3 regions of the Gelria sp. Kuro-4 genome follow, and region 2 is predicted to be linked to each of the others. Evidence: riboswitches for the same ligand, from Rfam matches in the RefSeq annotation. Region 2 holds a riboswitch; each other region holds the start of a gene.
The links. Region 2 has a riboswitch for molybdenum cofactor ahead of K5554_RS13905 (hypothetical protein). Riboswitches for the same ligand answer to the same signal wherever they lie in the genome.
Positions count from the first base shown of each region.

Region 1: linked by a shared signal. The riboswitch ahead of K5554_RS01580 (substrate-binding domain-containing protein) and the one ahead of K5554_RS13905 (hypothetical protein) in region 2 are both predicted to bind molybdenum cofactor.
Region 3: linked by a shared signal. The riboswitch ahead of K5554_RS01610 (hypothetical protein) and the one ahead of K5554_RS13905 (hypothetical protein) in region 2 are both predicted to bind molybdenum cofactor.

Region 1 is NZ_AP024619.1:294,564-299,654, forward strand. Features, by position in the region: gene K5554_RS01570 (energy-coupling factor ABC transporter ATP-binding protein) at 1-358, opposite strand, end outside; gene K5554_RS01575 (ABC transporter permease) at 355-1,053, opposite strand; gene K5554_RS01580 (substrate-binding domain-containing protein) at 1,108-2,007, opposite strand; molybdenum cofactor riboswitch at 2,080-2,197, opposite strand; gene K5554_RS14635 (molybdenum cofactor synthesis domain-containing protein) at 2,319-3,302, opposite strand; gene moaC (cyclic pyranopterin monophosphate synthase MoaC) at 3,290-3,784, opposite strand; gene moaA (GTP 3',8-cyclase MoaA) at 3,788-4,759, opposite strand; gene K5554_RS01600 (molybdopterin biosynthesis protein) at 4,731-5,091, opposite strand, start outside.
Region 2 is NZ_AP024619.1:2,777,482-2,782,572, reverse strand. Features, by position in the region: gene K5554_RS13915 (ECF transporter S component) at 1-295, opposite strand, end outside; gene K5554_RS13910 (metallophosphoesterase) at 282-1,550, opposite strand; gene K5554_RS13905 (hypothetical protein) at 1,588-2,616, opposite strand; molybdenum cofactor riboswitch at 2,676-2,792, opposite strand; gene K5554_RS13900 (ECF transporter S component) at 3,095-3,670, opposite strand; FMN riboswitch at 3,737-3,893, opposite strand; gene K5554_RS13895 (superoxide dismutase) at 4,052-4,681, opposite strand; gene K5554_RS13890 (LysM peptidoglycan-binding domain-containing protein) at 4,879-5,091, shown strand, end outside.
Region 3 is NZ_AP024619.1:300,918-306,008, reverse strand. Features, by position in the region: gene K5554_RS01620 (sigma-54-dependent Fis family transcriptional regulator) at 1-1,746, opposite strand, end outside; gene K5554_RS01615 (DUF362 domain-containing protein) at 1,871-2,950, opposite strand; molybdenum cofactor riboswitch at 3,111-3,226, shown strand; gene K5554_RS01610 (hypothetical protein) at 3,270-3,479, shown strand; gene glp (gephyrin-like molybdotransferase Glp) at 3,493-4,725, shown strand; gene K5554_RS01600 (molybdopterin biosynthesis protein) at 4,766-5,091, shown strand, end outside.

The DNA of each region.
Region 1 (5,091 bases), 400 kb from region 2:
CCAGCCAGACCCGGGCCTTGGCCTCCGCCTCCCGGCGCCGGCCGCGCAGCTTAAGCCCCACCGCCGCGTTCTCGAGCACCGTGGTATCGAGGAGCAGCGGTTCCTGAAACACCACCGCGAGCCGGCGGCGCACGGCAAGGGCGTTGGCGCGCGTGACGCGCTGGCCGTGGAAGAACACGGCCCCGCTTTTCGGCAGGTCCAGGCAGGCCAGGGCGGTAAGCAGTGTGCTCTTGCCCGCGCCGTTGGGGCCGATGACGGCGAGCACTTCGCCCGGCTCCACCGTAAGGTGGGCGACGCTTAAGATGCGCCGCCCGCCTTTTCTTATCACCATGTCGCGCGCTTCCAGCACCGCCGTCACAAGCGCCGCCTCCTCTGCTGCACGATGGTGAGGACATACGTGATGCTGTAGGCGAGAAGCATGAGAACAAACCCCAAAGCCAAGGCCATGTCGAAGTTCCCTTTGCTCACCTCGAGCACGATGGCCGTGGTGAGGACGCGCGTGTACCAGCGCACGTTGCCGCCCACCGCCATGGACGCCCCCACCTCGGAGATGACGCTTCCCAGGCCGGCCATCACCGCCGCCAGGATCCCGAAGCGCACCTCGCGGATGATGAGCCACCAGAACTGAAGCGGTGAGGCGCCCAGGGCCAAAACCTGAAGGCGCAGTTTCGGGTTGAGCTGTTGCACCGCAGCCATGGTGAGGCCGGTCACCACCGGCGCCGCGATCACCGCCTGGGCGATAACGATGGCCGTGGGGGTGTACATGAGGTTAAGCATGCCCAACGGCCCGTTGCGCCAGAGGAGGATGCTCACCCAGAGCCCCACCACCGTGGGCGGCAGGCCCATCCCGGTATTCACAGCGCCTACCAGAAGCTCCCGGCCCCGAAAGCGCGCCACCGCCAGGTACAGCCCCAAAGGCACGCCCAAACCCAGGCTGATCAGGGTGGCCAGGCCCGACACCCGCAGGGTGAGGAAGGTAATCTGCAGCACCTCCGGGTCGCCGCTTACGAGCAGGCGGAAGGCCTTGGCCAGACCTTGCACCACTAAATCCATTTTATCACCTTAGGCTCGGGAGACCGGCACTGGCGCGGCCCCCCGGTGTTCACCCTAATAGGTGTCCGGCTTCCCGGCATCCGGGAAGAAGAGGGACTGGCCGAACTTGTCTTTGCCGAAGTCGCCAATCACCTTTTGCGTTTCAGCGTCCACCATAAAGTCGGCAAAGGCCTTGCCGCCGGCGGCGTTCACCTTGGGGAACTTATCGGGGTTGACCTGCATCACGTGGTACACGTTAAGGAGCGACTTGTCTCCCTCGAGCAGGATGGTGAGGGCCAGGTTCTTCTTGAGCGCCAGGTAGGTGGCACGGTCGGTCAGGGTGTAGCCGCCCTTTTCCGAGGCGATGTTCAGCGTCTGGCCCATGCCGGTACCGGACTCCTGGTACCAGGAACCCTTGGGTTCGATTTGGGCTGCTTTCCAGAGCTCGAGCTCCTTCTTGTTGGTCCCGGAGTCGTCGCCGCGCGAGACGAAGAGGGCCTTGGCCTGGGCGATCTTCTTGAAGGCATCCGCCGTGGTGGCCGAACCCTTGATCTTGGCGGGGTCCTTTTCCGGCCCGACGATGATGAAGTCGTTGTGCATGACCAGCCGGCGGTCAATGGCCGCCCCGCTTTCCACTACCTTCTTCTCCGCTGCCGGGGCGTGCACCAGGAGCACGTCCGCCTCGCCCCGCTCGCCCATGGCCAGGGCCTGGCCGGTGCCGACCGCCACCGTCTTTACCCGGTAGCCCGTCTTCTGCTCAAAAATGGGGATGAGGACATCCAAGAGGCCGCTGTCCTGGGTGCTGGTGGTGGTGGCGAGGATGACCTCTTTACTGCCCGCCGGGGCACCGGCCGGCTGCGCCGGCTCCTTACCGGCTTCCTGATCGGCCTGCTGCTCCGGCCGGGCCTTCGGCGCGCAGCCGAAGAGGGCCAGGGCAAGCAGAACACAGAGGGCCACGACAAGATACTTTTTCACCTGCGGTCTCTCCTTTGCGGCAGTTTACCCCCTCCGTGCACCTCCTTTTGCCGCCCGGTACCGGCCCGGGGGGCGGCCGGCCCTGCACCTTCTTTCCAAATGCGGGAGGCCAGGCTGTTTCCGGCCTAACCCTAACGCCCCGCCGCCGTAGCTCCCGCCTTAGGCGCACGGGGTCGAAGATGCTGACCGCCGGGAACTGCTTGGGAGCCGGAAAGAGCGGCTTCCCGCCTACCGGACAATACACGAATTACGCCGGTCGGCGGACAACCCCTCTAAGGCGGATGAGCGTTCCTACGGTCAACGTGCAGACTCTACTCGGCTTCGCCTTGGAACGAATGGACGGCTTTGAACTGCCGGTCGGCCGCAGGCCGCCCGCACTCGGCGGCGCGGCCGGTGAGGACGGCCAGGCCGTGCGGCAGGGCCGGCAGGATGACGCTGAGGTTTTCCTCCACACCGCGGGGGCTGCCGGGGAGGTTCACGATCAGCGTACGCCCGCGGATGCCGGCTACGGCGCGGGAAAGGAGGGCGTGCGGCGTTTTGGCGAAGCCCGCCGCGCGCATGGCCTCGGGGAGGCCAGGCACCAGCTGGTCGACCACGTCCAGGGTGGCCTCCGGGGTAACGTCGCGAGGTCCGAGCCCCGTGCCGCCGGTGGTAAGGATAAGGTCGATGGCCCGCTCGTCGGCCAAGCGCTTAAGCTCGGCCGCGAGCTCTTCGCGCTCGTCGGGCAGAACCTTGTACTCCACCACCTCGCCCAGCTCTGCCACCAGCCGGCGAATCACCTGGGCGCCGGTATCTTCGCGTTCCCCGCGCGCCCCCTTGTCGCTGGCGGTGACGATGGCCAGGCGGTAACCTTCTTCGATCAGGATGGGATCACCGTTTCTAACCCGGCCCCCTAAGAGCACGCGGGCGAAGATCCCTTCGCGGGGCATGATGCAGTCGCCCACCTGCTGGTAGATGGCGCAGCCGTGGTGGCACTTTTTCCCGATCTGGGTGACCTCCAGCAGCACGTCCGCGCCTACCTTCAGGCGGGTGCCGACGGGCAGGTGGGCAACGTCAATTCCTTCGGTGGTAAGGTTCTCCCCAAAGTCGCCGGGAACCAGCTTAATCCCCTTGGCGATCATCTTATCGACACTCTCTTGAGCCAAGAGGCTCACCTGCCGGTGCCACGGACCGGCATGGGCGTCGCCCTCGACACCGTAACCGGGTCTAAAGACCCCTTCTCCCCGGTCCTCTTTGCGGGTTCCCTTGGCGGTGCTGGTACAGACCGCCTTTACGCGGCCGGCTACCCTTCCCATGGTTCCTCACCCTCCCGCCGGTAAATACCGCTCTTGCCGCCGGACTTGGCCACCAGGCGGATGTGCTCGATGCTCATACCTTTGTCCACGGCCTTGCACATGTCGTAAACGGTCAGGGCAGCCACGCTCACCGCTGTAAGCGCTTCCATCTCGGCACCGGTCCGGCCGGCCAGCGTCACCTCTGCCTCAATCTCCACGCAGCTCGCCCCTTTATCCAGTCTGAGCCGCACCTCTACCCCGCCCAGGTTGAGCGGGTGGCACAAGGGGATAAGGTGCGGCGTTTCTTTCGCCGCCATAATGCCGGCCAGGCGCGCCGCCGCCAGCACATCGCCCTTGGGGACGCCGCCTGCAGCGATCAGCGCCAGCGTGGCCGGGGCCATCTTAACCGCCCCCCGCGCCACCGCACGGCGCTGGGTGACCGGCTTTTGCCCCACGTTCACCATGTGGGCTTCGCCGGCCGGCGTAAGATGCGTAAGTTCCATGCTCTAGCCCCCTATCTGGCACATCACGCGGGTGTGCTCGGTATAGCTCGCCAGGTCGTGGTGGGTCGGCTTCAGCTCCAGCGCCCGCCGGAAAGCACCCTTCAGTTCCCCGGTGCCGGCACCGCCCCGCAGCAGCCCCCGCACGTCCACCTCCACGTCGGACGCCAGGCAGGGCTTGAGCCGGCCATCGGCCGTAAGGCGCAGGCGGTTGCAGCGCGCGCAAAAGGCTTCCGAAAGGGCGGCGATGAAACCCACCGTCCCCGGTGCCCCCGGGAAGCGCCAGGCTGCCGCCGGGCCCGCCCCGGCCACGTCGGCCGGCTCCAAGAGCCCTGCCTTTTCCACGGCCGACCGGACGGCCGCCATGGGCAGGGCATGGGCCGCCGCCCAGTCGAGGTCCGCCCCCAGCGGCATCACCTCAATAAAGCGCACGTGCAGGGGAAGCCGGCGCGTAAGGGCCGCGAGCTCACCGATCTCATCGTCATTCACCCCGGCCAAGGCCACCGTGTTGATCTTCACCGGGTCAAGGCCCACCGCCAGGGCAGCCTCGATCCCCGCCCAGGCATCGGCCAGGGTGCCCCGGCGGGTGATGGCCCGAAAGCGCTCCGGCCGCAGCGTGTCTAAGCTGACATTTACCCGTTTCAGCCCGGCCTGCTTGAGCGGCGCCGCCAGCGGGGCCAGCAACGTGCCGTTGGTCGTTAAGGAAAGGTCCTCAAGGCCAGGGATGGCGGCGAGCTGGGCCACCAGCTTGGTAAGCCCCAGGCGCGCCAGCGGCTCCCCGCCGGTCAGGCGTACCCGCCGGATACCCAGGCTCACCCCTACCTCCACCAGGCGCACGATCTCTTCGTAGTGCAGAATCTCGTCGTGGGCCTTGGGCCGTACCCCTTGCGGCGGCAGGCAGTACAGGCAGCGCAGGTTGCAGCGGTCCGTCACCGAAACCCGCAGGTAATCAATCTCCCGTCCCAGCCGGTCGCGCATCCTCCTCCCCCCTTCGTGGCCACTGGATCTTGCCGGTATCCCTGAGGTCGTAGCCCCCCAGGGCTGTAACCTGTTCTTTGAATTCGGGACTCTGGATGATGCTCAGGACGGCCCTGACCCCGGGGTGATCCAGGTAAACAGCAGGGATGGCCAGGTCGTAGCGTTCCGCCCGCCAGGGAATGAAGTCCAGCTCCAGGGCGCGCGCCGCCGACAGGACACCTAAGCCCACGTCCGCCGCCCCGCTCTTTACGGCTGCCGCCACTGCGGTGTGGGTGTACTCCTCGCGCTGGTAGCCCTGGATCTTCTGCGGGTCGATGCCTTCCTCCTTCAAG
Region 2 (5,091 bases):
GCACGATGACTGCGCCGTGGGTGCTGCCGGTGAGCATCTCCACCAGTCCCTTAAGGAGGCCGACCGCCGTGACGGCGCCGGGCTTGCGCACCAGCCCGGCCAGAACGATGAACCAGAACACGTGCAGCCCGCCCATGAACTGGCCGGCTCCGAACGGCACGCCGAAGAATTGGTTCACCAGGTTGCCGAGATAGCCCACGTAGGCGCTGAGCACCCCGCCCAGGGCACTCAGGACGGCCATGGTAATGAGCTCCCGCGTGGTCAGGTAATAGCCGCACGCTTTATTCTCCTGCATCTTTTACCACCTCGATCCGCTTGACCTGTCTCACCCAGCGCCCGCCGGCCGAGGGATAGACGTTCCAACCCTGGCCGGGCAGAGAGGTCTGGGCGCAGTCGGTGTTGCTGTAGAGCCCATCCGCCGGGGCCAGCACCAGGCGCGGTCCTTCTTCCCAGTCCGGCGCCAGCCGCCCGTCCTTCTCGTAGGCCAGGAGCATGCTTCCCTGCAACTTAAGCCATTCTTTAGCTGGGTAGAGATTGGCGTAACCGAACTCCTGGCTGTAGCCGTCTTCAGCCACCACCTTAAGCGTCTGGCCGGGCGAAAGGCCGTTCACCGCCTCCAGGAGGTGGGCAAGAGGTACTCCCGTATACTCTCCTTCGCCGCCCCGGTTGCCGAACTGGTTCTCAAAGGCCGCTTTCACCGTAACGGCGGGAAACGCCAGCAGTTCTTCCAGCGTGAAGGAGCGGGTCGCTGACGGCGTGGTAACCGTCACCGTAGGCTCTGTGGCTGCCGGTTCTACCGGTACGGCCTCCACCTTAACTCGACCGCCCGAAAGCTGCACGCGGGTCCAATGGTGAAAGCCGCCGGCCGCCCGCGGCGCGTAGAGGGGCGCGCCGGCACCGCCGGTGGTCACATAGGTTATGCCGTCCTTTTCCCGGCAGGCGAAGAGGTGAACATGGCCGCTGAAGACGGCGATGACCTGGTGCTGCCGGAAAAGTGCATGCAGCTGGGCGGCTTCTTCCGCGCTCTTTAAGGCGTGGTCTTCTCCTGGGCGTGGGTCCCACAGGGGGACGTGAAGAAAGATGAGCTTGGGACCAGGCCGCGCCAGTTCCGCCGCCAGCCAGTCCAGCTGCTCCTGGGAGAGTTCACCGTCGGCGTCATCCAGTCCCAGGAAGTGATATCCGTCCCGGGCAAAGGACCAGCACGGCGGGGAACCGGTCAACTCCGTAAAGAGACGGCGTCCCTGGCCGCGGACATCGTGGTTGCCCGGCACGGCGTAGAAGGGGACGCGCAGCTTCTCAGCCTGCTCCTTAAAGTAGAGGTATTGCTCGCGGGTGCCCGCCGGCGTCAGGTCGCCGCAGTGGACGACGAAGGCCGGACTTTCCGCATTGATCGCGTCGACGACGGCTTCCCAGACAGCGCTTCGGCCCTGGCTATCGCCCACCACGGCCAAGGTAAGGCTGCGGGGGGTGGTGCCGGCACAGCCGGTGGCAGCAAGCAGGCTGAGAAAGAGGAGGGACGCTACAAGCACCAGCGGCCTGCGCAACCGCATCGGCAGCCTCATCTTTGCCCGCCGCCTTTCTTAGGGTTCACTTAGGCAGGTTGGTGAGGCGGATTTCGGCCACCTGCTTGATTCGTTCCTTGTTGCTCTTGAGGCCGGCCCCCGTGAGCGCCAGCGGGCCTTCGTCCGGCGGGAGCAGCTCCCCGTCCTTCCAGTAGGCCAGGATGATGTTCTGGTTGCGTGCCACGTCCTGGGCGGAAAGCTCTGCCATAAAGCCATCCTTGGCCACCACCTGAACGGTGTAACCCTGCTTGGCCAGGTCATCGTTAAATACATAGTGACCGCCCGGGCTGTCGGCGCCGTCCACCATGGAGAGCACCACCCAGAGCGGTACGCCCTTGTACTCGTGTTCTTTGCCTTCTTTATCCGTGTGTTTGTACGTGACGGCGGGGTGCGGGGTGGCGGTGCAGGTGGCCAAGCTTTCAAACGTGGAGCGGTCGAGCTCCGCTTTCTCCACGCCGCTCAGGTTCAGCTTCCACTCCGTGGGCGCCTGGGTCAGGGCTATCTTGGCCACGTTCTTCACCCAGAAATGGCCGTCGGTCAAAGGGGCGTTCCCGCCCACGAAAACGATCCGCGGCAGGTCTTTTTCCTCTTTCCCGTCTGTTTTGTAGGCCAGGATCATCTCCACGCCGCCCAGCTTGGCCGGGGAGCCGTCCTGGTTGTAGGTGAGCAGGTTGCCTTCCACCTGGTCGGCGGTGAAGGTCATGGCGTAGCCGTCAGCTGCTACCACCTGCACGGCCTGCGTCGCCGGGTCCCACTTTAGCTGGGCGAGGAGGTCTTTCACCTTGACGCCGGTAAAGCCGTCGGGGCCGACGATGGTGCCGGTGGACTTTTTGTAGCCGCCCTTGGCGCTTACGGCCGGAAACCGGCTCAAGTCCACCTCGCTGCTCGCCCCGGCCGCATCCACAAGCGCCACTTTAACGCCGGCGGTGGGGGCGGGGGCAGCGGGCTCTTTTTCCGCTGGGGCCTTCCGCCCGCCGGCGCAGCCGGCACTGAGCAGGAGCAGGGCCAGACCCAAGATCAAGACATAAGTTCTTACGCTTTTCCACGTTGACATTTTTCTTACTCCTCCCTTGTTTATGAAATTAAGGCCCGTTCTGCGGAAAGCAGAACGGGCCTTAAGTCCGCTTTTCTCCTTTCCGCACCGGGAGGCAAGCAGGTTTCCCCGCTTACCCTATCGGTCCATCGCCTTAGCTACGCCTTAGGCGGCTGGACTCGGAGAAAAATGGTATAAACTTATATTCTTAATTCGCCAGCGAGCAGCCTTTTCCTTCTTCAACCCCGAATTTTTACACAGAGGGAGGTCTTCCCAGCCTTACGGTTCGCGAGCCAGGAGTTCCCACACCCAAGGTTCGGCCAGCCGCGCTGCCAGCTGGCCACCCCGGCGAGCCGGTACTTTTGCACCAGGGTAAGGCGGGCTGGGAACCCCGGGGCCGCGCCTGTGGGGGGATTACTAAGAAGGCGTTAGGTGGCAAAGGCCCGGGTGCAGGTGCTGCACCCGGGCCTCTCTGCGCGTGGGGGCTAGGAAAGGGATGTTAGGGCCGGGCCTTGGCCGGCTGGGAGACGAGGGCGGGGGCCCCCAGGAGGGCGCTGACGCGCTTGTAAAGGAGGAATGTGGCGGTGGAGGTGAGGGTGCCCTTTATCAGGTTGAAGGGGACGATGGCACTCACCGCCAGGGGAAGGATCTGCTGAGCGGGCACGTTCCAGAGCGGGAGAAAGATATAGATGTCCGCGATGGTAACGGTGGCGGTCATGGCCAGGGTGCCGACGAAAAGGGAGAGGACGGCGCCTTGAAGAGTGTGCACGCGCCGGTACACCAGGGCGGCGGCGAGCACAAGGCTCGCCCCGGTGACGAAGTTGGCGCTCACACCGATGATCCCGGCCTCAGAGCGGCCGGAGAGGAGGAAGACGATGCACTTGATCGCCTCGGCCAGCACACCGGCCGCCGGGCCGAAAGCGAAGCCGGCGATGAGGGCGGGGACGTCGCCGAAATCGAACTTGAGGAAAGTCGGCATGAAAGGAAGCGGGAACTCCAGGTACATGAGGAGGAAACCGAGGGTGCCGAGGAGGGCCACCTTGACCAGATACCGGGTGCCGCGCAGATGGGACATCTAAACCATGACCTCCTTAAAAATTAATCCCCGGAAGAAAAGCCTTCCGGGGAAATGGGCGAACAGCACTACCTTCTTCCATCCGGACTATACCGTCGGCTCTGGTTTCGACCAGATCAACCACCTCGGTGGCTCGCGGGCTAATCCTCACAGGCTGCGCTGGAGGCTTCACCGCCGGTCAGGAATTGGGGGCCCGGCCCCTCACCTTGCCCTGAAGGCCTTCTTCCTTATAGTTTTTATCATACCGAACTATAGCACAGGGCGGGCAAGAAAACAAGGGGGATGGGACGGGACCAGGCCCGTTCTACCTTCCTGAGCGCCGCTGGCTGTTTTTCTGCCCGGCCCAGCGCTTTCTACGGAGCGCTGAAGGGCTGTCCCGGCTTAGGCGAAGAAATCGGTGTTCAGTGTAGGTACCGGGGCGCTGCGCGCCAGATAAGGGCGGAGCCTCCGGTTGACCTCTTCCCAATCGATGTTGGCAAAGAAGGCATCCAGGTAGCCGGAACGGTTGGTGCCATAATCAATGAAGTAGGCGTGTTCGTAAACGTCTAGGACGAGAAGGGGCGCCGTGCGCTGGATGCCGCCCACATTGTGGGCATCGAGCAGAAAGTTGTGCAGGGTGCGGTCGTCAAGGTCGAGGGCCAGGATGCCCCAGCCGCGGGCGGAGAGGCCGAGAGCGCGGAAGTCGCGGGCCCAGGCCTCGGTCGATCCGAAATCGCGCTGCAGGAAAAAGCTTACCTCGCCGCTGGGGGGACCATCGGTCCCGCCCAGGTTGCCGAAATAGAGCTCGTGCAGTTTAACTCCGTTGAGCGCGTAAGTCTCTTCCAACTTCAGCTCGCGGTAGGGGCTGTAGGTGGCGTTGGCCGTCTGCCGATTGACGGTGCGGAGCAGGCTCCAGATCTCGTTGGTTTTATTCACATAACCGAGGTACAGCTTGTAGTGCTCGGTCAGCAGGCGTGCCGAGAGGCCGGGAAGGGAGGTGTAGGGCAGGGGCCGGGGTGTAAGCTGCGCCATTCGGTATTCCTCCTTGGGCGACGGATGTCCTCGCTACGTGTCCTCAATAGCTTACGCACCGCACTTCGGGTCGGTTACAGTTACTTTTGTTAATTACCAGGGGGCCCGGCAGGGATCTCGGCTCCGAACGCGAATATAGCAGTTAGATTGGCAACTTCTAATAATTCCGGCAAGGGGACGCCGGTGGGGGGATAAAGATGCCGGGACGGGTGCATGTGGCGCACACGGTGCTGAGTGAAATCTTAACCTGGGCGCGCCAGGCCCAGGGGCGCGAGATCGGCGGTATCCTCTTGGGCCGCGTGCACCGTGGCCGGGCGCTGGCGGTACGGGTGGAGGCCGCGCTCCTGGCGCAGGGGGCGGACTCAGTGGGGAGCAGCATCCGCTTCACGCCGGAACTGGTGTCGGAACTC
Region 3 (5,091 bases), 400 kb from region 2:
TTCTGTGGAGCGGGCCGCGTTGAGGGCGCGTTCAATGGCGTTCTCCAGCTCGCGGATATTGCCGGGCCACTCATACCTGGTGAGGGCGAGGAGGGCCTCGCGTGTGAAGGCGGTGGTTGATTTGTTAAGGCGCGCCGCAGTCTTCTTGAGAAAATGGTGAGCCAGAAGAGGAATGTCTTCTTTGCGGTCGCGCAGCGGGGGCAACTTTATGCTCACCACATTGAGGCGATAGAAAAGGTCCCGGCGGAAATTGCCCCTCTGCACCTCTTCTTCCAGGTCTTTGTTGGTGGCCGCGATGATGCGCACGTCGACGGGAATGACCTTGTTGCCGCCGATGCGCATGACCGCCTTGTCTTGGAGCACCCGGAGGAGTTTGGCCTGCATGTCGAGCGGGAGATCGCCGATTTCGTCGAGGAGAAGGGTACCGCCCGCGGCGAGCTCGAACTTGCCGGCGCGCCCGCTTTTGCTCGCACCGGAAAAAGCCCCTTCAACGTAACCGAAAAGCTCGCTTTCCATAAGGTCCCGCGGAATGGCTGCGCAGTTTAAGGCAAGATAAGGTCCACGGCTGCGGCTGCTGGCGTTATGAATGGCCTGGGCAAAAATCTCCTTACCCGTTCCGGTTTCACCCTGCAGAAGGACGGTGGAGTCACCTTCGGCGGCCAACGCGGCTAAGTCCACAGCCTGCCGGATGGCACAGCTGTTGCCGATGATGTCGTCGAAGGTGAAGCGGGCGCGGGCCCCCATTACTTTGGTGGCGAATTCGTGCACGCGGTCCATTTCGCGAAAGGTCTCAATGACGTAAACAACCTCACCGCTGGCGTTCTTAATGGGGATGGCCGTTTTGATCAGCCGGATGAGCCCGCGCTTGCTGTCAATAAAGAACTCACGGTCGGTCCAACCCATGCCGGTTTCAAACACGTCGAGGACCACCGGCCGCGAGTTGACGATCTCTGTTATGTGCTTACCGATGGATTTAGTCGCATCTACACCAAAAATCTTCCCACCCACTTCATTCATTTGGGCGATGTTGCCGTTGCGGTCGATGAGCATAAAACCGCTGAAAATAGAGTCGATGATGGCGGCTTGGCAGCGGTTGGAGAACTGGACGTCGGCCAGGGCCCGGCGCAGTTCCACTTGCTTCGTAATTGCTTCACCGATGGCGATGGTCATGCCCAAGGTGTTGGGATAAACATTGGCCTTATGCCCTGACATGCACAGGCAGCCGAGAAGTTCGCCTTCCTTCGTAATAAGGGGAGTAGCGGCGCAGGTGAAAGGGTGAAAGCGCGTACAGTAGTGTTGTTCGCCGACGACCTGCACGGGTGCTCGGGCCAAGAGCGCAATGACTATGGCTGAGGTTCCCACTTCGTTTTCACGCCAGCGTGCCCCGACGAAGAAGTTGTGTTTACGAAAAGCCGCCTGCAGGCGGCTGTCGCCGGCGATGCTGAGCACATAGCCATCCGCGTCGACCAGGGTGATCAAAAACCTGGCGGTGGCTGAAACGCCTAAAACCGTCCGCATGAAAGGCTCGGCAACATCTATGAGCTCCTTGCGCGTGCGGCGGCGTCTAACGATTTCTTCAGCGGTGGGAATAGGCGAAAGAAACGTGGCGTCAGGCAGCAAGCCGTACTGGCGGCAGCGCTCCTGCGACTGGCGGATTAACACCTCCGCGGCGGGCAGAAGCCCGCCTTCAGGCTCGATCAGGGGCTCAAGACCCGCAGCGTATGATCCGCTGCTTTCAGCAAGCATCTCCTTCCCCCCCACTGCACAAAATCGTGCTATTACCGTTAATTCTACATAAGTTGTAATTTACCTGCTACCGCGCGAGGACTCTGTAAACATTTCAAACACTTCCGGGCTGGGACACAAGCAGTCAGGCATTCAGAAACTTGACAATGTCTTTCGTCGCCGGAGGACAACCGGGCAGGTTCAAGCTCAGCCCGGCCGTACAGGAGCCTACGCCCGGGCCGGGGCCGCCTTGACCCCGGAAACCCTGGCCGATCTTAATCTTGTGGGTCAGTCGGGCCAGGACGCCGTCTTCCCTAAGACAGGCCAGGGCACGCAAAAGGTTTCCGTAACAGATGGAGCAGGCCGAACGCTCCTCAACCCAGCGGCTGAGTTCGCGTGCCAGAGGAGAAACGGTGGGGGCGGCCGGCGGGCGTACTTCCGGGTTAAGCACCAGAATGTCGGCTTGCTCGCACTGTGCTGAACCAAGTCCTAGTTCGGCAGCCAACCGAATGTAGGGAATGGTGAGCGGTTCGTAGCCTAAAGCCGTCGCGGCGTACGCATCCACCAGGACAGGATCCCGCCCTACCAGCACTTGGTCCATGGCGACAGGATTGCCGCCCTCCTCAAAGGTGAGGTCACCGCACAATCCGTCTACTACTACCAAATCGGATTTCACCACTTGGTTTAGCGCGGCAATGGGCCGGTGCAGGCCGAGGGCATGGAAGCGCCGTTTCTCGCTATCGGGCAGGCAACCCTTGAGGTTTTTCAAAGCGCAGGTGAGTCTAGTCTGGCAGTGGGCTTTGAGTACAGGGACATTGATGAAATAGTCAAGGCTGAGCGCCGTCCGGCAGACGCGCATTTCTTGGCCGTGAGCGGTTACTTTTTGGGTCGCGTCGTGCTTAAGGTCCACAAGTTTTACACCGTAGCGGCTGGCCAACCGGGTATAGCCGCAGACGGCGAAGGCGCGCTCCGTCCTATGACCGACCGCGCTGCTTTCTAAGATAGTTATGTCCTTGCACCCGGCCGCGTGCAGGTATTCGATAATCCCGGCTACCACCTCCGGCGAAGTTGTCGCCCCTGAAGACGCCGGTTTTTCCACCACCAGGTTGGGCTTGATACCGATGCGCATAGCAGGGCGCAGAGCCTTTGCCACATCGAGGGCTGCCAGGGCTTGCAGCACCATTTCCCGCGGATTTGTTCCGTAGCTGACCACCAAAGTGTTCACGCTTGTTACCCCCAATCACTACTTTTTCCGTTACGATGTCTTGGACCTTGATGCGTCCGCCTTGAGGCAAGTATACATTACTCGCGCCGACCCGCGACAGAAACAGAGGAAAAGGAAGAAGGATTTGCTCCACCGGCGAAGAATTATAGACCTAAGATGTAAATTCGATAAGCTCCGAGTCCCAAGGCCTACGGTGAAGCTAAGGCCCGGGACCGTTAGGGTGGGTTGGGAAACCGGCCCGCCTCCCTCATGGAAAGGAGCGCACGGGGAGCCACCATGAGGGCTCCCTTTCTGATTATTCGCGATGGGGGTGTGCAAAATGGCGGAAGAATTGGGCAAACTCAAACCGCAAGAGAAGAGTACGGCGGTGCTGAAAGAAGAACTGCTTAAGCTGGCCAAGGACGGTAAGGTGAGCTGCGCCCAGGCCACCGCTCTCGCCGAGCGGCTGGGGGTCGAGCCGCGGCGGGTGGGCGCCGCGGCCGACGAACTGGGACTTAAGATCACCGCCTGCCGCTTGGGCTGCTTCTGAGGGGGGCGCCGGGTTGGACGACTTTTTTCACGTGCGGCCGGTGGCGGCGGCGCGGGAGGAGCTTTTTTCCCGCTGGCAGCCGCAGCCGCTCGAGGTGAAGCGGGTGCCGCTGACGGCGGCGGTGGGCCGGGTGCTGGCCGAGCCCGTCCGCGCCGCGGAGGACGTGCCGCCCTACACCCGCTCCACGGTGGACGGGTATGCCGTGCGGGCGGCGGATACGTTTGGAGCCAGCGAGGGCCTGCCGGCGCTCCTCGACCTGCTCGAGGACATCCGCATGGGGGCCGTGCCGCAAAAGGCACTGGCACCGGGGCAGGCAAGCCGTATCGCCACGGGGGGGATGCTCCCGCCCGGGGCGGACGCGGTGGTGATGGTGGAGTACACGGAGGAGCTGGATGCGACCTCGTTTGCCGTTCTGCGCCCGGTGGCGCCGGGCGAGAACGTGATCCGGGCCGGGGAAGACGCGGCGGCCGGGGAAGAGCTCCTGCCGGCGGGTGCTCGCCTGCGCCCGGCCGATGTCGGGGCGCTGGCGGCCCTTGGCATTACGACGGTGCCGGTGGGGCGGCGGCCGCGCGTAGCGGTGCTTTCCACCGGCGACGAGATTGTACCTCCCGAGGTTACGCCGGCGCCCGGTCAGATCCGCGACAGCAACAGTTACTCTCTGGGCGCTGCGGTGGCAGCTGCCGGGGGCGAGCCGGTTTACCTGGGGCTGGCGCGGGACGAGTACCAGGCGGTGCTGGCCGGCGTGCGGCGCGGGCTGGAAGGGGCCGACCTGGTGGTGCTCTCGGGCGGGAGCTCGGTGGGGGTGCGCGATGTGGCGGCCCGGGTGCTGGCCGAGCTGGGGCCGCCGGGGGTGCTGGTGCACGGTGTGGCGCTGCGCCCAGGGAAACCGGTGCTCATCGCCCTCTGCCAGGGGAAACCCGTTTTCGGCCTCCCCGGCCACCCGGTCTCCGCTCTGGTGACGTTTGATCTCTTCGTGCGGCCGGCCATCGCGCGGCTCCTCAGGCTGAAGACACGGCCACAGGCCGGCGTGCGGGCCCGCCTGGCGCGCAACCTGGCCTCCGCCGCCGGGCGCGAGGACCACGTGCGCGTGCGCCTGGTGGAGACGGCGGAAGGCCTCACGGCCGAGCCCGTTCTGGGCAAGTCGGGCCTCATCACCACCCTGGTGCGGGCCGATGGCACCATCGTGATCCCGCCTGCCCGCGAAGGCCTGCGGGCCGGGGAGGAAGTTGAAGTGTACCTGCTCTGAGCCCTTGTTCGGCTACGCAGGAAAAGTTAGGAGCGATAGCATGGAGCGACAGGTGTACCTTGAGGACATCCCGTACGAAGAAGCGCGGCAGGCCTTCCTTACGCCCTTCGCCGGCCGGGTGATGCCGCCCGAGACCCTGCCCGTGCCGGAGTGTGCCGGGCGCGTCACGGCCGCCCCCGTCTTCGCCCGCCTCTCCTCGCCCCACTACCACGCTGCGGCCATGGACGGCGTGGCGGTGGCGGCCAAGGTCACCTTCGGGGCGAGCGAGACCAGCCCGGTGCGGCTCACAGTGGGGGAGGACGCCTTCTGGGTGGATACGGGGGATCCGCTGCCTCCCGGCACCAACGCGGTGATCATGGTGGAGGA